3 regions of the Streptosporangium vulgare genome follow, and region 1 is predicted to be linked to each of the others. Evidence: riboswitches for the same ligand, from Rfam matches in the RefSeq annotation. Region 1 holds a riboswitch; each other region holds the start of a gene.
The links. A riboswitch is a leader RNA that binds a small molecule or an ion and turns the genes downstream of it on or off. The one in region 1 is predicted to bind cyclic di-AMP.

Region 1 (7,006 bases):
CTCGTCGAGACCTGGTCGAGTTTCGAGAAGTCCGACGCCATCTACGCCTACGACATGGACAACGCCGAGATTCGCAAGATCACTGACGTTCCCACACCGAAGAAGACGGTGACGTTCGCCTCCAACTTCACCATCGGCGCCGGACAGGTGGCCTGGTGGACGGCTCGCAAGAGTGACGACGGGAAGGTGGTCGATCTGTGGGCGGCCCCGCTCGCCGGTGGTGAGGCCCGGCTTGTGGCCTCGTACCGGAACGATGAGGACGTGTCCGGGTTGCTCGACCCGCCGGCCGTGACCGGCGACGGCAGGATCGCCTTCTCCTTCAGGAGAAGCGACGGCGTCTTCTCCGTTCCCCTCGGGGGCGGGACGGTGAAACCCGTCGCGGGCGCTGACAGGTATCACGTCATGGACTGGCCGTGGGTCGGCTCGGGCGGGATATTCGAACACGCCGAACCGACCTTCGCGGAGCTGCTCAACGTGGAGACCGGGGAGAGGCGCACGGCCCTGATCAACCCCGGCGAGCGTGACGTGCGATGCGGGCTGATCGCGTGCGTCGGCAGGAAGGCCGACGGCAAGTCCTTCTACCGGCTGCGCGACGGTTCCCGCGAGCGGGAACCGTCGTTCAGGCTGAACCTGCTGCCCGGCCGGGCCGTGGACCGCTTCCACGGCTCGACCTACCGCAAGGGGGAGAGGCGCGGCAGCATCCTGCACGACATGGTCACCGGCAGGTCCGGTGATCTTGGGATCCATCCCGCCGAGGGCGAGGGTGTGAAGCTGACGGCCCCCATGATGGGCAACGAACGGCTGGTCAGCTACAGGATCGGGGACCAGATCGTGGTCATCGACCTCGGTAAGATCAACTAGGGCACCTTCGTCCCGGGCCCGGCGTCCTCGTCCTCGGTCCCGCTCCCGCTCGGTCCCGCTCCCGCTCGGTTCCGCCCCTGCGAGACGCACGGGGCGGGGCGGTCGCCCACCGGGGGGAGAGAGCCGGCGCCGAGGCGTCCTCCGATGCTCTTCGAGCGGCGGGCCGCCTCCGGGTACGGATCGAGGCCGCCCGGGACGGGCACGGGTCAGCGGCTGACCGCGTCGACGGTGCCGGTGGCGTCGGCCGCGTCGGCCGTGCCGGACGGGCGCAGCAGGTCCAGGTCGGCGCGGCGGGGCAGGCTCTCCCAGTCGCCGTCGGCGGTGACGGCGAAGGCCCCCGCGGCGCAGGCCGTGGCCAGCCGCCGTTCGGGGGCCGCCCCGGCGAGGGTCTCGGCGATCCAGCCCGCGGCGAAGGCGTCCCCGGCGCCCACCGGGTCGAGCTCGACGACCCGGTAGGGCTCCGCGTGCCGCACGGCGCCGTCGGAGAGCTCGATCGCGCCGAGGGCGCCGCGCTTGACGAGGACGTGGCGCGGGCCGAGGGCCGACAGGGCCCCGGCCAAGGTGAGCGGGTCGTCGCCCTCGACGACCAGCCGGGCCTCGCCCTCGGTCGCGAACAGGACGTCCACCGAGGCGACGGTCTCGCGCAGCGCGGCGGACGCCTCGGCGGGCGTCCACAGGGCGCGGCGGTAGTTGACGTCCATCGACACGGTCACGCCCGCGTCGCGGGCCTCGGCGATCGCGGCCCGCACCGCCTCGGCGGCGGACGCCGACAGCGCGAGCGTGATGCCCGTGACGTGCAGCACGCGCGCCGAGCGGATCAGCGAGACGTCCAGGTCGGAGGGGCACAGCCGGGATCCGGCGCTCGCCGAGCGGTAGTAGCGCACGTCGACCATCTCCGCCGTGCGCCTGCTCTTGATCATCAGGCCGGTGGGCGCCCCGGGGTCGACCCGCATCCCCCGCACGTCGACGCCCTCACCGGCCAGCGTCGAGCGCAGCAGCTCGCCGAACTCGTCGGCGCCCACCCTGCCGATCCAGGCCGCGCGCCCGCCGAGGCGGGAGACGCCGATGGCCACGTTCGACTCCGCGCCGCCCACGCCGAGTCCGAAGTCGCGGGCGTGCCTGAGCGGGCCGGTGCGCCGCGCGGTGAACAGGGCCATGCTCTCACCGAGCGTTACCAGGTCAGTCATGGAAAACGGGTCCTTAGGGAGTCGGCGGGCTGACTTCGTCGATCATCGGGTCGAGCCGAGCTTTCTGGAGATGCGCAGGGCCGCCTCGGCCACCAGGGGACCCAGGTCTCGCACCCGTGCGGCGGTGATCCGGGAGGTGAGACCCGAGATGGAGATGGCCGAGGTGGCGACGTCGTTGTGGTTGAAGATCGGCGCCGCGACGCAGCGCACCTCGGGCTCGTTCTCCCGGTCGTCGACCGAGTAGCCCCGCTGCCGGATCCGGCCCAGCTCGGCGCGCAGGCGCGCGGCGTCGGTGATGGTGTACCGGGTGACGTGCGGCATCCCGGCGGCCACGATCTCCTCGACGGCCTCCTCCGGCTGCCAGGCGAGGATCGCCTTGCCCACGGCGGTGCGGTAGACGGGGTTGCGGCTGCCGATGCGCGAGGCCATGCGCACGTTGGTCTCGTTCTCGACCTTGTCGATGTAGACCACGTCGGGCGGGTCGTAGACCACGAGGTGGACGGTCTCCCTGACCTCCGCCATCAGGCGGTGCGACTCCTCGGCGGCGACCGTCCGCAGGTCGAGGGTGGACAGGTACGCCTGCCCGAGGCGCAGGGCGCCGCTGCCCAGCCGGTAGGCGCCGCTCTTGCGGTCGCGTTCCAGGAGCCTGGCCTCGATGAGCGGGGCGGTGAGCCGGAGCACCGTGCTCTTGGACAGGTCGAGCGCCTCGGCGAGCCGGGTGAGCGACAGGCCGTGGCCCGCGCCCGCGTGGTCGCGCACGTGCGCGAGGACGGCGAGGGCGCGGCGGAGCGAGGCCGACTGGTTGCGCTCGGGGGCGGGCCCACCCATCGCGGCCTCCCATGGTGATCCGGCAATCGAATACCTGGTCAAGGTAGGCGAGTACGCCGCCCCGCGGCCACTTTGCAGCACAACGTTCTGCACTGCACAACCGGCCGCGGGCAACCGGACGGGACGGGGACGGGCGGGTACCCACCCGGTTCCGTTCTCCGCGATACCGATAATTTTTGCCTGGACCAGGGCAGAACTGTCCCTCGGGATGGTTGACAGGCCAAAATTGGTCCGTGGCCAGGATCGGATCGGTAGAGATGAGCGATTGCGAGAGTGAGCGACTTCCGCCAGTTCTGGGTCAGCTGTTCGCCGATGGGGCCGACGGGAGCGAGGGCGGCGGCGAGACCGGGGAGGGCGTGGTCAGGAGGCTCTCGGTGGAGCTGCCACCGGGGGACGTGGTGTGGCCCGACCCCGGTTACGCTCAGCTCGCCGTCCGTCGCCGTCCGGCGTTCTGGCTCAGCGAGGTGGCGGTCTCCGGCGAGTACTGGGCCCGGCTGAGGGCCCAGCACGAGCGGTCGGGCCTGTGGCCGGTGCTGCTGGAGGACTCCGTCCAGCCCTGGTCGGCCGGCCAGATCGCCCCGGACACGGCCGGTCAGATCGACAACTACCACGCCGCCGCGTTCATGGCCGAGGTGTGGTCCGACTGGATCGCCAGGGCCAACCTCGACCAGCTCGAACTGCTCGACCCCTTCGGTCCCGAGTGTCCCGGCCCGGCCCCCTCGGGCAGGCTCGCCGCCGACCCCGGCGTGGTCGCCGACTGGTACGCCGGGCTGGTGGCCGAGCGCAGGACCCCGCTCGGGCTCGTCGCGGTCGAGCGCGGGGCCGACGCCCTCGCCGTCATGGGCTGGCAGGGCGCCCTGAACCACAACGAGTGGATGGTCCCGCTCGCGGCCGTCGTGCGGAGCTGGGAGGACAGGTTCGGGGTACGGGTGGTCGGCATGGGCTTCAACACCCTCGACCTCAGCGTCGCCGCGCCCCCGACGACCTCGGAGCACGCCCTGCACGTCGCCGCGGAGCACTGGACGTTCTGCCCCGACAGCATCATCCAGGGGGCCGGGAACCTCATCGACTACGCCGAGCAGATCAAGGGCAGGAACGCCTGGTCGTTCTGGTGGGACTGAGCGGAGCCTCTGGAGCGGGTGCCGGGACGGAGCCGGGAAACGAGGCCGGGAAACGAGGCCGGGAAACGGGGCCGGGGACGGGGTTCCGGAGGCGATTCCCGGCATGGGGGAGACATCCGTGCTGGTAGGACGGGTGTTGGTCTGACGGGGCGATCGATGAGGCTTCCTTGAAGGTTGTAGGTAGATCTTCTGGGGTTTTCATGGTGTTTGCTTTGCTTTGTCCGGTTTTGGTGGGTAGTGTCCAGGGTTATCGGTAGGCGACCTGCCCTTCACAAGAGGGAGCGGCCGGCCGACGTCGAATCCCGAGAGCCCGTACGGGCTCCGGAGCCGGGGAACCACGTTTCCGGGGTGAATCCGCCGCGACCGCGCGGCGGTAGGGCAACTCCACCGCCCGAACCCGTCAGCTAACCCGGTAGACGAGATGGAGAGGAGATCCCCTCATGGATCACCGCGTTACCACGTCGGTGCACCCCGTGTCCGCGCCGACCACCTGACTTTTCCCCCGTCCCCCCCGACCCCCCCGCCGCCCCGACCGCGGCATCCTCCAGATCGTGCTCCGCGTAGCGATTGCCTGAGATTCCGGCTACGCCCCCTTTTCCGACGAGCGCGTTCCCGCCAGTGCACCCCTCCGGTGTGTCGCACATGGCTGCCCCGTTCCCTCGCGAAAGAGCCTTTTCTCCATGCGCCTCTTCTTTGGTATGCACAAGAACGGCCTGAGCAAGTCCACCTGGCAGAACGACAATCCCCGCGGCAAGCGTCTCGCGGCCGCAGCCCTGGTCGGTGCGAGTGTCCTCGCCTCCGCCGGTGTCGCCCTGGCGCTGCCCGCCGCCACCTGCTTCGCCGCCACCGCCGACCCCGAGGTCGGCGTGGCGAAGGCCAGTGCCGAGACCGTTCTCCTCCAGGGCGCGACCACGGCCTCCTACTTCTGGGACGACTCCTCCGGCCGGGCCGGTGACACCGGGCTGCCCGCCAGCGGCAGGCCGATGCAGAAGGGCATGATCGCCAGCCCGAGCTGGCCCCTGCTCACCGAGGGCTACCTCATCTACAAGGGCAAGAAGGCCAAGTTCTTCGTCGGTGACCGTGGTCCGGGCTCGCCCTCGAACCAGGGCATCATGATCGACATCGACGCCAAGACCTTCGCCGACCTGACCGGTGGAAGGTTCAACGCCGGCACGCTCGGCGTGGACGGCAACGGCGGCATGGGCCACATCGACATCAAGTACGTGGTCACCAAGTGGGGCGGCGGTACGGGGATCAAGAACCACCCCGTCGCGTTCTCCACCGGTGCCTGGAACCGCAGGGACACCAGCCCGGCCAAGCCCCCGACGGTCGTCTTCGCCAAGGCCCAGGAGCTGGGGATAGGCGTGCAGACCCAGCTGGCGAGCGCCGCGGTCCGGCCGTGGGCCGGCAAGCCCAAGGTCATGGTCGAGCCCGCCTCCATGCACCTCCCGGCCGGCGTGGCCGCCATCGGTGCCCGCGCCGCCGAGATCGGCGCCGGGAAGAGCTGAGCCGGGGCCTGCGCCCCGCTGGAGCTCCCCCGTTCCGGCTTCCCCGGCGGAGCCCCTGCCCCGCCGGACCGCCCCGGCCGGAGCTCTCCCCGCTGGAGAGTCCGTCCCGTAGAAGCTCCCCCCGGAGCCCCGACCCCCGACCCCCGACCTACGGAGCCCCGACCCGCAGAGCCTCGACCCGCGGAGACCCTCTGCCGGAGACCCCCTGCGGGAGCCCTCCTGCGGGAGACCCCTTGCCGGAGATCCTCCGCCGGAGACCTCACCCCGCCGGTGGCCCGCTTTCCCCCGAATGGCATTCTGTCCCGCGGAACCAGCAAGGACGGTAGGAGCGCCATGACTCTGCGGGCCCCGGCGAACGGTATCGAGATCGCCTACGACACCTTCGGCTCCCCGGGGGCCCGTCCCCTCCTGCTGATCACGGGCCTCGGTTGCCAGCTGATCCAGTGGGACGAGAGGTTCTGCGCGCTGCTCGCCGGCCGCGGGTACCACGTGGTGCGTTTCGACAACCGCGACAGCGGCGAGAGCACCCACCTGGACGGGGCGGGGACGCCCGCCCTGGACGGGAGCGGGGAGGTCCCCTACCTGCTGGACGACATGGCCGACGACGCCGCCGGACTGCTCGACGCGCTCGGCTGGGACACGGCCCACGTGATCGGCCTCTCGATGGGCGGGATGATCGCGCAGTCACTCGCGATCCGCCACCCGCGCCGGGTGCGCAGCCTCACCTCGATCATGTCCACCCCGAGCCCGCGGGCCGCCCTGCTGACCGACCCGGACGTGCTCCTGCCGGCCTTCACGCCCGACCGCGAGAGCGCGGTCCGGCGGGCCCTCGACAACTGCGCGGCCGTCGGCTCGCCCGGCTACCCGTTCGACCGGGAGTGGAACGCCGAGATCGCCGGGCTGGGCTACGACCGGTCGTACGACCCGGCGGGCACGGCCAGGCAGGTGGCCGCGATCATGGCCTCCGGCGACCGTGCGCCCCGGCTCGGGGAGCTCGCGGTTCCGGCTCTCGTGCTGCACGGTGAGGACGACCCGCTCGTTCCGCTGCCCGCCGGGATCGCCACGGCCGACGCGATCCCCGGCGCCCGGCTGATCACCTTCCCCGGCATGGGCCACGACCTGCCCGCCGAGCTCTGGCCCGCCTTCGTCGACGCGATCGACGAGCTCACCGTCTCCGCGGACTCCGGGCGGTGACCCCCGGCACGCCCTGTTTCTCGCGTTCTCCTCGTTCTCCTCGACCAGGCTCCGACGAAGCTCCGGTGGGGCTCCACGAAGGTCCGGCTGCGCTCCCGGGAGGCTCCGTGGCGCTCCCGGAGGGCTCCGGTGCGGCCCGCGCCTCCCGGGGCACGGGCCGCACCGGAGGGATCACACCTCGAGCTTCTCCTCGATGCCGCGCAGGACGTGCCGCGCGAGCGCGAGGTTGGCCCGGTTCCGGTCGAGGGCCAGGTAGAGGAACAGCCCTTTGCCGCTCCGGCCCGAGATCGGGCGGATTATGTGGTAC
Region 2 (7,006 bases), on a different contig from region 1:
GCAGCCTGGGACGTCGCCAGGCCGATTCCACGCGCTTGGTGAAGTCGGAGGCGGAGGCGACGGCCTCGGTGACCATGCGGCGGAACCGGCCGCGTTGCGGCAGGTCGGCGACCAGGTTGTCGAGCTCGCCCTGGTTGCGCGCACGCAGGGCCATGTCGACGCGGCCGAGGAAGGTGTCGTGCGACAGGCGTCCCTCGACGGCACGGTCACGTAGCTCGCTGATCGCGCGATCGCGGTCCCCGTCGGAGGCGCGGGCCGGGGGATGCGTCGAGCTCATCCTCCGAGTATCGGCCCCAGGGGCGGAACCTGTCCAGAATATGCAGATCTCTTGCCTGACGGATACTGCGTATGCATACTCGGTATCCACGGCGACCCGGCAGGAACGTCCGGCCCCACTGAGCCAGGGCACCGTCGCGTACCGAGTTCGAGGCGTCGACAGGGGCGACCTGGCCGCTCGACATCGGCCAGGTCCATGACGGCTCTACCGCTCGGAACGTGACGGCCCGGTGAGCTCCGGTGGGCAGGACCGGCAGGACCGGGTCGTCCGCTCGATCGCCGGGGCCGGGCCGTGCGTACGGGGACGGTGCTCACGCGCCGCCCGGCCTGACCGGCCGTTGGGCCGTACCCGGCCGTCGCCCGCACTCCTGGGCGACGGCCGGGTATCGGCGCGCGTACGCGAGATCCGGGCGGCGGCGATCAGGCCGGATCGCGGGCATCCCCATCGGCATGCCCGGGCCCGGCGGGATGCCGGACCCGCCCCGCGTGCGCACACGCGAGGCCGGAGAGACGTTCACGGAGGGAGCGCGCCGGTCCGCCCCGGCCCGTCCTCCGCCTGGGCGCTCAGTCGGTGACGTCGGCGCAGACCACGTGGGCGCCCAGTTCGACCATCCGCTGCTCGCTGCGCGCGTCGGCGACCCTGGCCATCAGGATCGGCGCCTCGCTCGCGGCGAGCTGCGGCAGCCGGGCGCGCACCCCGCGATGGATGTCCCTGACCACGTCCTCGGCCGCCGACATGTGCACCTTCACGTGCAGCATGATCCCCGGCGCGCCCGAGGAGGTGCTCGCCTCGGAGATCCACACGTGGTGGACGAGCGGGTAGTCCATGAGCAGCTGCGAGATCGCGGCGCGCAGCGCGGGCAGGATCGGGTGGTCGCACCGGCGGTATCCCGGGTCCACCATCTGCATCGGGCCCGACAGGTGCGGCCGGGGCGCCGGGATCCACGGCTGGGAGGGCGCGGCGGGCACCGGCGTCCTCGGCGGGCGCGCGGGCGCGGGACGCGAGACCGTGGCCATCGCCCCGGTCGCGTACGCCGTCGGCGCCGCGCTCGACAACGCGGGCGTGGGGCCACTGCGCGTCGAGAGCAGGTAGCGCTGGAGATCCTCGATCGGCACGGCCGCGGCCGCCGGGCCCGCCGCGTCGATCACGATCTCCCGCACGCCGGTGACGCGCTGGATGTCGAGGATGGTGTCGGCGTCGCACGCCGACAGCGAGTGGCTGCCACGGTGCCGCGCGTAGGTGTCCGCGGAGGTGTATCCGAGCAGGACACGATCACCGGCCTGGGTCGTGCCGAGCACGACGGAGCGGTCGGGTCGCACGGCGACCAGGAGTCCCCATTCGGCCAGCGCCGCAAGCAGCCGGTGCGGATCGCCGTGCTGCGCGAGCACGTTGCCGAGAGCGGGGTTCCCGATGCTCATATGAGGAACGATAGGTAGTGGACCACGGCTTATCAGGGTAATCGCGAAGTTTTCCTGGGATCAATACCAACTTGAATTTTAGGCGCATGAGATCTGTCAAGACGGGTAACCGTCTCCTGTGTCGCGAAGCTCCCTCGCGTCACAGAAGTCTCTTGGGAGGGTCTCCGGCGTCATGGGGGCGTCTCGGATCGCGGGACACTCGTGAACGCGTTCACAAGCGCCGATAGACTACGTGAGGTCCGTGCACCCCTCACCGTCTAGTAAGGATCCAGCCTGTGAACAAGCCCGTCGTACTGGTCGCTGAGGAACTTTCCGAGGCCGGTCTCGCGGTTCTGGGCGCGGACTTCGAAGTCCGCCACACCGACGGCGCCGACCGTGCCCAGTTCCTGCCCGCCCTCGCCGACGTGGACGCGCTCATCGTGCGCAGCGCCACGCAGGTCGACGCCGAGGCGATCGCCAACGCCCCCCGGCTCCGCGTCGTCGCCCGAGCCGGTGTCGGCCTGGACAACGTCGACGTGGAGGCCGCCACCAAGGCCGGCGTCATGGTCGTCAACGCGCCGACCTCCAACATCACCAGCGCCGCCGAGCACACCGTCGCCCTCATCCTCGCCTCCGCCCGCAACGTCGCCCAGGCGCACTCCGCGCTCAAGGGCGGCGAGTGGAAGCGCTCGAAGTACACCGGTGTGGAGCTCGACGAGAAGGTCGTCGCGATCCTCGGCCTCGGCAAGATCGGTCAGCTGGTCGCGCAGCGCCTCCAGCCGTTCGGTGTCGAGCTGATCGCCTACGACCCCTACCTGCAGCCGGCCCGCGCCGCGCAGATGGGCGTCCGGCTGGTCTCGCTGGAGGAGGCCCTGAGCGAGGCCGACTTCATCACCGTGCACCTGCCCAAGTCCAAGGAGACCATCGGTCTCATCGGTGACAGGGAGCTCCACACGGTCAAGCCGAACGTCCGCCTCATCAACGTCGCCCGCGGCGGCATCATCGACGAGAACGCCCTCTACTCCGCGATCAAGGAGGGCCGCGTCGCCGGCGCCGGCATCGACGTGTTCCCGAAGGAGCCGGTCACCGACAGCCCGCTCTTCGAGCTCGACCAGGTCGTCGTCACCCCGCACCTGGGCGCCTCCACCCACGAGGCCCAGGAGAAGGCCGGCACCCAGGTCGCGCGCAGCGTGAAGCTCGCGCTCGCCGGGGAGTTCGTGCCGGACGCGGTCAACGTCCAGGGCGGCGCCGTCGCCGAGGACGTCAAGCCGGGCCTGCCGCTCGCCGAGAAGCTCGGCCGGGTGTTCACCGCCCTCGCGGGCGAGGTCGCCACCAAGCTCGACGTCGAGGTGCGCGGCGAGATCGCCTCCCACGACGTCCGCGTGCTGGAGCTGGCCGCGCTCAAGGGCGTCTTCACCGACGTGGTCGAGGACTCGGTCACCTACGTCAACGCCCCGCTGCTGGCCAAGGACCGCGGCGTGTCGGTCGAGCTGATCACCAGCTCCGAGAGCCCCGACTGGCGCAACGTCGTGACGGTCCGCGGCGTCCTCGCCGACGGCCGCGCGGTCTCGGTCTCGGGCACCCTGTCCGGGCCGAGGCAGATCACGAAGATCGTCGAGGTCAACGGCTACCAGATGGAGATCGAGCCGACCGACCACCTGTCGTTCTTCACCTACACCGACCGGCCCGGCATCGTCGGCGTGGTCGGCCGCATCCTCGGCGACCACTCGATCAACATCGCCTCGATGCAGGTGGCCCGTGACGTCAAGGGCGGCAAGGCGCTCATCGCGCTCACCGTCGACACCGCCATCCCGGCCGAGGTGATCGACCAGATCGGCTCGGAGATCGGCGCCGACAGCGGCCGATCGGTCGACCTGGCCGACTAGCCGGAACGGCTCATGTGGCCGGCGGCCCCGGGGGCGGGGGGGGGGCCGGAGACCGGGGCGGCGGCCACATCTCGTCTCAGCATGTGAGAAGTGTGTACACCGGACGAGACGGTGTTTCCGCGGCCAGGTAGCCTGGATGAAATGCGCCAGGTTCTCGTAATTCCTACCTGCCGCGGCGAGGCCTGACAGGGGCAGGCCGGCGACTCGCCGCGGTGTCGTGGCGCGTGCCGGCTCCAAGCCCCCGCCGCCGGTCCGTGATCCGGACCCGCGACATCAGGCCTGGTCGGAGTCCCGACCGGAGTCTCGACCATCTTCCTTGCTGGCATGCGACCGAGACGAGATTCGCCATGTACGACATGTATCCCTGGAACCGTCCCGACGAGACCGAGAACGAGGCCACCGACGCGCTCCAGACCGCTCTGGACCGCAGGGACAACGGTGGTGCCCCCACCCGCTGAACCCGTTCTCGCCGCCGGGGTCTCCACGGCCTCCCGGCGGTGATCCGCCGGCGTGTCTCATCCGCCGGTCTCGGTCGCGAGCTCGACCCGCCTGGCCAGCTGAACCCCCTGCGGGTCGGGGCGCACCGCGCCTGCGAAGGAGTCGCGGCGCCAGGAGTCGAGTTTCTCCTCCTTGACCACGTCGCCGGTCCGCGGGGCGTGAACCATGTAACCGGGCTTTGTGATCATGCCTACGTGGCCGAGGCCGCTGAAGAAGACCAGGTCACCGGGCTTGAGATCCTTCCAGGCGATCTTCTTGGAGAAGGCGGCGTACTGGTCGTTGGTGACGCGGGGGAGCTTGATCCCGGCGGCGCCGTAGGCGCGGAGCATCAGGCCGGAGCAATCAAATCCGCCGTGGCCGGTGCCGCCCCAGACGTAGGGCGTTCCACGCTTGGACATGGCCCACTTCACGGCTTTCTGCCAGGCGGGCTTGACGGCCACGGCCTTCAGGGCCTCTTTCAGCGCGGGGGCGTTGAGTGCGGCGGGCCCGGGGGCGGGGGGAGGAGAGGCGGCCAGGGCGGCGGGTGAGGTCGCGCACACCGCGGCGCCGGCGACGATCATGGATGCGGAGATGGACAGGACGCGGGGGAGAACTGTGCCGGACAGGATGGTTCCTTCCATAAGGCCGGCCGGGTGAGCTGTCGGACTCGGGCGTGGAGGCCGCCCTACGGCGCGAGAACGCGCTGATTCGCCCCAAGGAATCCACCTGATGACGGCCGGGAACGGCGCTCCGGGGGAGGAGCGGGGTTCCCGGGGTCAGGTAGATCCCGTAAAGAGTGGTTCCCCGGCTCCGTACGGGCCCGGTAAGGGGAGGGCCCGTACGGATTAGGCAGTGATGTGAATGGGAGGACCATAACCAAACCTCACGAAACGGTCAATACCTAGCAAAGAAGGACAAAGTGATCAGGCGGCTCGCCGGGCGGATGCGTCCGGGGAATGAGACCGGTGTTCGATCACCGAGACGGACCGGTAAGGTGCCTGCATGGATTCGCGTAACATTCGCCTGGCGGTCATCCCCGGGGACGGAATCGGAGTCGAGGTCGTCACCGAGGGACTGAAGGTCCTCGAAGCGGTCGGCACGAAGGTGGAGACCACCACCTACGACCTCGGCGCCAAGCGCTACCACGAGACCGGCGAGACCCTGCCCGACACGGTCCTCGAAGAGCTGCGCGGATACGACGCGATCCTGCTCGGCGCGGTCGGCGACCCCAGCGTGCCCCCGGGCGTCCTGGAGCGCGACCTGCTGCTCAAGCTCCGCTTCCAGCTCGACCACTACGTGAACCTCCGGCCGGTCAAGCTCTTCCCCGGCGTCGAGACGCCGCTGGGCAAGGCCCGCCCCGAGGACATCGACATGATCGTCGTCCGTGAGGGCACCGAGGGCCCGTACGCCGGGGCGGGTGGCGTCATGCGCCGGGGCACGCCGCAGGAGATCGCCACCCAGGAGTCGCTGAACACCGCCTACGGCGTCGAGCGCGTCGTGCGCTACGCCTTCGACAAGGCGCAGGGCCGCCCCCGCAGGAAGCTGACGCTGGTCCACAAGACCAACGTGCTCACCTACGCCGGTGACCTCTGGGCCCGCACCTTCGACCGCGTCGGCCTGGAGTACCCCGACGTCCAGACCGACTACTGTCACGTCGACGCGGCCTCGATGTTCTTCGTCAGCCAGCCCGAGCGCTTCGACGTGATCGTCACCGACAACCTCTTCGGCGACATCCTCACCGACATCGGCGCGGCGATCGCCGGTGGCATCGGCCTGGCGGCCAGCGGCAACGTCAACCCCGACCGCACCGCGCCGAGCATGTTCGAGCCGGTCCACGGCAGCGCCCCCGACATCGCGGGCCAGGGCAAGGCCGACCCGACCGCCACGATCCTGTCGGTCGCCATGCTCCTCGACCACCTGGGCCTGGCCGCCGAGGCCGCCAGGGTCGAGCAGGCCGTCGCCGACGACCTGGTCGAGCGGCCGGCCGGCCGAGTCGGCCGGACCACCCGTGAGATCGGCGACGACATCACCGCCCGAGTAGCCGGCTGAGGAAGCCGCCCTCCTCGACCCCGACGCGCCCGGCGGCTCACCTGAGCCGCCAGGCGCGTTTTTGTTTCTCCAGCAGTGCCGGTTTTCGGCATGGATGGAGTAGTTTCCCGTTACCCGGTCCGACGCAGAATGGACCCAAGGGTAAGCCAGACACCAAGAGAAGGATCCGTGCGATGACCACCGCTCAGAAGCTCAGCTTCGACGTGCAGCTCTCCGACCACGCTCGCACCGCGGCAGAGCGCGAGCAGGTACTGGCGAGCCCGGGGTTCGGTCAGGTCTTCACCGACCACATGATCTCGATCGACTACACCGAGGGGCAGGGCTGGCACGACGCCAAGCTCGTGCCGTACGGCCCGCTCAGCCTCGACCCCGCGACGTCGGTCTTCCACTACGCGCAGGAGCTCTTCGAGGGGCTCAAGGCCTACCGCCAGGAGAACGGCTCGATCGTGACCTTCCGGCCGGAGGCGAACGCCGCGCGCTTCAACACCTCCGCGGCGCGGATGGCGATGCCCGAGCTGCCCGAGGAGACGTTCGTCGAGTCGCTGGAGCTGCTCGTCCAGACCGACCGGGAGTGGGTCCCGACCACGCCGGGACACAGCCTCTACCTGCGCCCCTTCATGATCGCGACGCAGCCGGCGCTCGGTGTCAACTACCCGTCCAGGACCTACAAGTACATGGTCATCGCCTCCCCGGCGGCGGCCTACTTCGGCGGGGGAAAGGCCGTCACGGTCTGGCTCTCCACCGAGTACACCCGCGCGGCCCCCGGCGGCACCGGCTTCGCCAAGTGCGGCGGCAACTACGCGGCGGCCTTCGTGGCCCAGCGCCAGGCCGTCGAGCAGGGCTGTGACCAGGTGGTCTGGCTCGACGCGGGCGAGCACCGCTACGTCGAGGAGATGGGCGGGATGAACCTGTTCTTCGTC
Region 3 (7,006 bases), on a different contig from region 1:
CAAAAATCAACAACATCCCGCCTTGTTGTCGTGGTAATTTGGTGGAATCTGGTGGATTAAGGGGAGCGGGGAGGGCGGGGCGATGCTTGCCCAGCAGCGGCAGCAGGCGATCCTGGAGAGGGTGCGCAGTAGCGGCGGGGTCAGGGTCGCCGATCTCGTCCGGGAGCTCGGCGTGTCCGACATGACGATCCGGCGCGATCTCGAGGTGCTCTCCGAGCGCGGCCTGGTGGAGAAGGTCCACGGCGGCGCCACCGCCGCCGGGCCCGGTTCGACCGAGGAGCCGGGCTTCGCCGCCAAGTCGGCGCGCCAGCAGGCGGAGAAGGAGACGATCGCCCAGCACGCCGCCCGGCTCGTCCGGCCCGCCACGGCGATCGCGCTCTCCGCGGGGACCACGACCTGGACGCTCGCCCACCACGTGGCCGACGTGCCCGAGCTGACCGTGATCACCAACTCGGTCCGGATCGCCGACGTCTTCCACCGCTCCCCCAGGGCCGACCGCACGGTCGTGCTGACCGGCGGGGTCCGCACTCCCTCCGACGCCCTGGTCGGCCCGGTCGCGGTCTCGGCGATCCGCGGGCTCCACGTCGACACCCTCTTCCTCGGCGTGCACGGGATGAGCGCCCGCGCCGGGTTCACCACCCCCAACCTGCTGGAGGCCGAGACCAACCGCGAGCTGGTCGCCTCCGCGCACCGCCTGGTGGTGCTCGCCGACCACACCAAGTGGGGCACGGTCGGCATCAGCACGATCGCCCAGCTGGCCGAGGCCCACATCGTGGTCACCGACTCCGGCCTGACCGAGGAGGCCCGCGAGGAGCTCGCCGCCTCGGTGGGCGAGCTGATCATCACGGAACCCCAGCGAGAGAGCGAGATCGCCGGCCGATGAAACGCACGATCACCCACCTGGCCGACGGCCGGGAGCTCATCTACTTCGACCGGCGCGACGACGCCGACCGCGGGGCGGTCGACCAGCGTGACCTGCCGCCCCGCCCCGCGGCCTCCGAGCTGCGCTACGACCCGCTCACCGAGGAGTGGATCGCGGTGGCCGGGCACCGCCAGGGCCGCACCTTCCTGCCCCCGGCCAGCGAGTGCCCGCTCTGCCCCTCCACTCCCGGCAACCTCACCGAGGTGCCCTCCTCCGACTACGACGTGGTGGTCTTCGAGAACCGGTTCCCGTCGTTCTCCGCCCAGCCGGGCGAACACCGGGAGATCGGCGGGCTGAGCGAGGTCCGTCCGGGGATCGGCAGGTGCGAGGTGGTCTGCTTCACCTCCGAGCACGACTCCTCGTTCTCGCGGCTCTCCCCCGAGCAGGTCGAGCTGGTCATGGAGGCCTGGGTCGACCGTACGGCGGAGCTGTCGGCGACGCCCGGCGTGGAGCAGGTGTTCTGTTTCGAGAACCGGGGGGCGGAGATCGGCATCACCCTGGCCCACCCGCACGGCCAGATCTACGCGTACCCCTACGTGACCCCGCGCACCAGGCTCACCCTCGGGGCGGCCGGGCGCCACCGGGAGCGGACCGGCGGCAACCTGTTCGCCGACGTCCTGGCCGCGGAGCGGGAGGCCGGGGTCCGGGTGGTGGGCTCGAACGAGCACTGGACGGCGTTCGTCCCGGCCGCGGCGCGCTGGCCCGTGGAGGTGCACCTCTACCCGCACCGCCAGGTCCCCGACCTGGTCGCGCTGGAGGCCGAGGAGCGCGCGGCGTTCGGCCCCCTCTACACCGACGTGCTCCGCCGCCTCGACGGGCTGTTCGGCGTGCCCATGCCGTACATCGCGGCCTGGCACCAGGCGCCGGTCTCCACCGGCCGCGACCTGTCGTACGCGCACATGGAGCTGTTCAGCATCCGCCGCGCGCCGGACAAGCTGAAATACCTCGCGGGGTCGGAGTCGGCCATGGGCGCCTTCGTGAACGACGTGTCACCCGAGGGGACAGCACACCTTCTGCGCTCCGTTGTCACGAACTGATTACCGCTCGGTCTCGGCTTGAGGTCGCATGACCTGCTGTTTACCACTACTATCCTTCCCACATCAGCTTTAAACGCTGATTTGCCTAATCCCGGGCACCTTGCCCGGGAGCCGGGGAACCACCGCACCTGGGGTGAAACCACTTCGGTGGAAGGGCTTCCTCCAGCCCGAACCCGTCAGCTAACCCGGTAGGCGTAAGGAGAGGAGAGTTCGTGGCGGCCCCGTCCCCCACGTTCCGTCGGCATGCCGCTCTGGTCCTCTGTCTGAGCTCGATCGCGGCGTTCACCATCGGTGCCCCCACCGCGGGAATCGCGGAACCCAAGCCGACCGAGGCCAAGCTCCGCGCCGACCTGGCCAAACTCGGCAAGAAACTCGACGGGCTGATCGAGACCTACGCGGCCAAACGCGAGTCTCTCAGGAAGGCGCAGAAGGCCGAGGCCGTCGCCAAGCAGAACCTGGACAAGGCCGAGGAGACCTACGTCGAGGCCAAGAGGCAGGTCGACTCCATCGTCCAGCTCCGCTACCAGACCAGCAGCAGCGGAGGGCTGCCCGCGCTGATGTTCTCCGGCGACATGGGCGCCGCCGCGGTGATGGAGCAGCTCACCGCCCAGCAGAGCGCCTACCTGGAGGGCTTCGCCGGAAGCCTCGAACGCAGGAAGAAGGCCTCGGAGACGGCGTCCAGGCTCACCGACGAGATCCGCGACGAGGCCAAGGAGGTGGAGGAGCAGCGCGAGAAGGCCGAGGACGTGATCCGGGACGTCAAGGACAAGCTCGACCGGCTCGCCCCCACCGGTTCCGGCCGCCGCTCCGACGGCAGCTGGGCCCCGCAGCTGCCCACCGGTGCCGACAACATCACCGACCGCACCCGGATCATGCGCGACGCCGTCATGCGGCGCTTCAGCCTGCCGTACTCCGTCGGCTGCTACCGGTCCGCCAACGACGGCGGCGAGCACCCCCTGGGCCGCGCCTGCGACTTCATGATGAGCACCGGCGGCACGATGCCCTCGGCCGCCAACATCGCGCTGGGCGACGAGATCGCCGCCTGGGCCATCAAGAACAAGGCCAGGCTCGGCGTGAAGTACGTGATCTGGCGCCAGCGCATCAACCACGGCTCCGGCTGGCGCTTCATGTCCAACCGCGGCGGCATCACGGCCAACCACTTCGACCATCCGCACATCTCGATGTACTAGTGCCACGAGGCGCTGACCTGCGATTTCTCTACCGGACGCCCCTCTCAGGGCACATCCCGGGATCCGCGGCACTCCCCCAGGCGCCGTCGATCGCCTTGCGCATGCGGTCCTCGCTGGACGGCATGAGGTGCGTGTAGGTCCGCAGGGTGAAGCCGGGGTAGGTAGCGGTGCTGCCGTTGAGCGTGGGCTTGGGCAGGGTGCGCGGAGCGTCGATCTGGGCGGCGATGTCACCGGTCTTGCTCTTGATCGCTTCGGTGTTGCCGCCGGCGGACAGCGTCAGGCCGCCTTCGGCCGCTTTGGGCTTGATGATTCCGTCTGCCTCGACGAGGGTGGTGTCGACCGGGGTGAAGCCGTCGCCGCCTGCGTTCTTGACCCGGACGGGCTCCAGGTACTGCTCCATCCGCAAGATCTTGCCGTCGGGGTTGGCGTAGTAGGTGGCGCGTTCCGAGCGCAGTGACTCGATCTCGATGCGCCGGTTGTCCTTCTTGGCCTGCGCCAGCGCTTTGCCGGTGGGCGTGGCGGGGGCGCTCGGCGGGGTCGTGGGAGCGGGAATCGTAGGGGGTGGCGGCGTGGGGTCCTGGGCGATCGCGGGCGCGCTCATCAACGAGAGCGGCATGGTCAGGGCCGCGATCAGGGCAGCGCGACGGCGCGTCCGGCTGGGTGAGCCGGAGGCTGTTCGTGATGGATTCACTCGATCCTTTCGAACACATGTGTGAAAACAGAGGGGCCATCACACGTGTCGCGCCCCTATCTAAAGATCCTTTTCAGTAGCGGGAAGAAGGGTTCCGTCACCACCGAATTCGCGGAGCGAGCAGAGGGTTTGCGCCGTGGTCACCGACCGAAGGTCGGCACATCGTCCATGCGCGCCGTCGGGGCAGCGGTGTACGTCTGCTGCGGCGCGGGACCGTTGATCGGCTTAAATCAGCTTCATTTATCAACTTTTCGCGTACTGGAGATCATCGGATTCCATATGGCCAATGAAAAGTGCCGTCAGAGGTTGACAGCTGCTCACCGAAAGGGACACAGGCGCGCATCCGATCACCTGCGGCGGCGGTTCGCCGCTACGGCGCCGGACGTGCGCCGGTACGCAGACGGTAACGAATCCCGCCGGCGATTCCCTCGGCGTCGGCGTACGGCCCGGAAAGTCGATCAAACTGAGGACGCCGCCTGTTCGTGAAGGACTCCAGCTGCGGTCAAGGCTCTCCGTATGGCCGCTGCCACGAGAGTCTGCCGCACGGTCATCGTTCGCTCCCCGAGCCAGGCATCGGGTCGAGAGCGGGGAGGCCCCACCAGGAGAACCCGCCCCTGCCCCTCGGTCGGCTCCACCGTAGGTCGGTCGTCATGGCGGATCAGATCTCGATGCCCCAGTGCTGCGGCGGGCCGATCTGGCGGATGCGTGCCGGCCCTCGTGGAGGCGGGCCGTCTCGCCGCTCCGGTCCAAGGTCGGCGAGCGTTTCGAGGTGCGTCGGCGGGGTTTTCCCGGTGTCCACCGGCGTGCCCCGCGCAGCAGGGCCCGGGAAAATCCGGCTGGTCAGCCCCATCCGCGAACCTTCGCCCGATCTGCCCTGGCCGATCTCGATGACTTGGGTCAAACTTGTGGCGACCGCGCTCATGGAGTGTCGAAAGCATGACAGTCGGTAATGGTGTCGTGAATTCCTGGCCAGTGGGAGCCCAATGGAGATCTTGATCACCGTCGCAGCGAGTGAGGCAGCGGACGAGTTGCGTGATTTGCGGTCCTGGCTGGCGGAGGAGCCGGAGTTACGCGGGCGGGTGGGCCTGGTCGAGGCCGAGCCGACCGCCGGGGCGCTCGGCCCGGTTCCGGAGATGCTGCAGGTCGCCTTCGGCGCCGGGGGCGCGCTGGCCACCCTGGCCGGAGTGGTGATCGCCTGGCTGGGAAACCGCGGCGGTGAGGTGACGGTGAAGCTCACCCGCGGCGAGGCGGTGGCGGAGGTGAGCGCCAAGGGCGTCAAGTCCCTGGATCTGGCGCAGGCCCGCGCGCTGACCACCCATCTGGCCGAGGTGCTCAACAACACCGATGGTCTCCGCGAAGACGGGTGAGCCACCACCGGCTTCCATACGCGCCGGGATTGGCCGCCGGGCCGGCGACTCCCGCTGCGGGCAATTAAGCTCGATCCGGCTGTGGGCCTCTCCTTCAACGACACGGCGACCCGCTCGATCTCGCCGTCCGCGGCGTCTATGAACTCACCGCCTTGATCAAGCATCAGCCCGAACGTACGCGATGCCGGCCCGCGCCGCCCGAAGACCTCATCACCGAGACCAGCCCGGTGATCCTCGGCCCGCCGTGACGCCCAGCGATCTCGCCCACTATCGCGTTATCCGAAAATCGATATTCGGACCATTGCCGCGCCTTGCCGAGTTGGCCTTTTGTTATCTCGGATAGCACATTTCATATACCGGCCGCAGTAAATTCGGATTAGATGCCAAACATCTGTTATGAGTGGACGAAGCGTCCACACATGGTGCGGGGCCGTTGACGGAGGAGTTCCCTTGGCCGTTCAACTCGCGCGGGTCGTGGACGCTACCGGGGCTCGAGATGAGAGCCGATGAGCCGCACGGCCTGATGCTGGCCCGGCCGGGCGCCCGGGTGCTGCTGGTCGGATCGGGTGCCCATGTGGCCGGATCGCGGCTGCAGGCCGTGCCCGCGGTCGAACGAACGGTCGCCGACCTGGGTCGCTGCCTGATAGAGCGGGCCCACCTCGATCCGGCCCACCTGACCATGCTGACGAACCCGAAGGATCCCCAGGAGTTCGGCTCCGCACTGGTCGAGGTCGTCGACCAGGCCGACGACGTCCTGATGTTCTACTACGTGGGCCACGGTCTGGTCAGCCCGCGTGGAGAACTGCACCTGGGCACCCGCTCGACCGTGGACCTGACCCAGGGGATCGCCAGTCATCAGGCGCTGCCCTACTCCACGATCGGTGACGTGCTGTCGAGGTGCCGCGCGCGGCTCGTGCTGATCGTGTTGGACTGCTGTTTCTCCGGACGGGCGCAAACGGTGATTCAGCCGGGCATGGACCAGGTGTTCGCCGCCACCCGGCACGGCAGCTATGTCCTGGCCGCGGTGGGACGGAACGAGACGGCATGGGCGTTGGACGGTGAGCGGCACACCGCCTTCTCCGGGGCGCCGATCACTGTGCTGGCCGGTGGGGACCCAGGGGCCGGGCCGTATCTGACCGTCGACGACGTCTACAGATCGCTGTCGCGTACCTTGAGCCAGCAGGGCCTGCCCGCGCCACGTCGGCAAGCCTCCGGATTCGGTGATCAACAGCGTCTGACCATCAACCCGGCCCGTTCCGGCGAGGCCGGTGAGCAGGTTGGGGAGGTCAGCCCTTATCCCGGGCTGGCCTCGTTCGGCCCGCAGGACGCCGATGTCTTCTTCGGCCGGACCGAACTGACCGGTCAGCTGATAGATCGAGTCGCCGGCCAGTTGGCCCGCCGGGAGCTTTTGGTGGTGGTCGGCCCGTCCGGGGCTGGGAAATCCTCCCTGTTGCGGGCCGGGCTGATTCCCGCTCTGGAACGTGCCCCCGGCACCGGAGTGGTGATGTTCACCCCTGGCCAGGATCCGGTCGGCGTGCTGGCCGACCGGTTCGCGGCCCTGGCCGGCTCCCTGCCCGGTGAGCTGAGGGAAACCCTCATGACCGACCCCGATCGTCTGCGAAGCCTGCTTGACAGGCCGGGTCAGCCGGTTCTCATCGTGGATCAGTTCGAGGAACTGTTCACCCAATGCAAGGACGAGTCGCAGCGTCGCGCTTTTCTCGCCGTGTTGCACGCGGCGTGCGCCGTCGCGGTAGTGGTCATCGGTGTCCGCGCCGACTTCTTCGGCAGGTGCGTCGGTT

Region 2: another riboswitch for cyclic di-AMP. It lies ahead of ACFFRH_RS31250 (C40 family peptidase); the one in region 1 lies ahead of ACFFRH_RS10120 (hypothetical protein).
Region 3: another riboswitch for cyclic di-AMP. It lies ahead of ACFFRH_RS32920 (coiled-coil domain-containing protein); the one in region 1 lies ahead of ACFFRH_RS10120 (hypothetical protein).

Annotation. Positions count from the first base shown of each region.
Region 1 covers NZ_JBHMBS010000004.1:125,556-132,561, reverse strand. The annotation lists gene ACFFRH_RS10140 (TolB-like translocation protein) at 1-861, shown strand, start outside; gene ACFFRH_RS10135 (sugar kinase) at 1,068-2,048, opposite strand; gene ACFFRH_RS10130 (IclR family transcriptional regulator) at 2,091-2,876, opposite strand; gene ACFFRH_RS10125 (DUF4253 domain-containing protein) at 3,134-3,997, shown strand; cyclic di-AMP (ydaO/yuaA leader) riboswitch at 4,281-4,431, shown strand; gene ACFFRH_RS10120 (hypothetical protein) at 4,678-5,505, shown strand; gene ACFFRH_RS10115 (alpha/beta fold hydrolase) at 5,839-6,699, shown strand; gene ACFFRH_RS10110 (hypothetical protein) at 6,871-7,006, opposite strand, start outside.
Region 2 covers NZ_JBHMBS010000019.1:115,026-122,031, forward strand. The annotation lists gene ACFFRH_RS31235 (FHA domain-containing protein) at 1-277, opposite strand, end outside; gene ACFFRH_RS31240 (hypothetical protein) at 841-1,695, opposite strand; gene serA (phosphoglycerate dehydrogenase) at 1,971-3,560, shown strand; gene ACFFRH_RS31250 (C40 family peptidase) at 4,076-4,678, opposite strand; cyclic di-AMP (ydaO/yuaA leader) riboswitch at 4,666-4,899, opposite strand; gene ACFFRH_RS31255 (3-isopropylmalate dehydrogenase) at 5,040-6,086, shown strand; gene ACFFRH_RS31260 (branched-chain amino acid aminotransferase) at 6,260-7,006, shown strand, end outside.
Region 3 covers NZ_JBHMBS010000022.1:20,236-27,241, forward strand. The annotation lists gene ACFFRH_RS32910 (DeoR/GlpR family DNA-binding transcription regulator) at 83-883, shown strand; gene galT (galactose-1-phosphate uridylyltransferase) at 880-1,959, shown strand; cyclic di-AMP (ydaO/yuaA leader) riboswitch at 2,032-2,168, shown strand; gene ACFFRH_RS32920 (coiled-coil domain-containing protein) at 2,172-3,149, shown strand; gene ACFFRH_RS32925 (hypothetical protein) at 3,178-3,750, opposite strand; gene ACFFRH_RS32930 (hypothetical protein) at 4,499-4,762, opposite strand; gene ACFFRH_RS32935 (effector-associated constant component EACC1) at 4,824-5,207, shown strand; gene ACFFRH_RS32940 (caspase, EACC1-associated type) at 5,704-7,006, shown strand, end outside.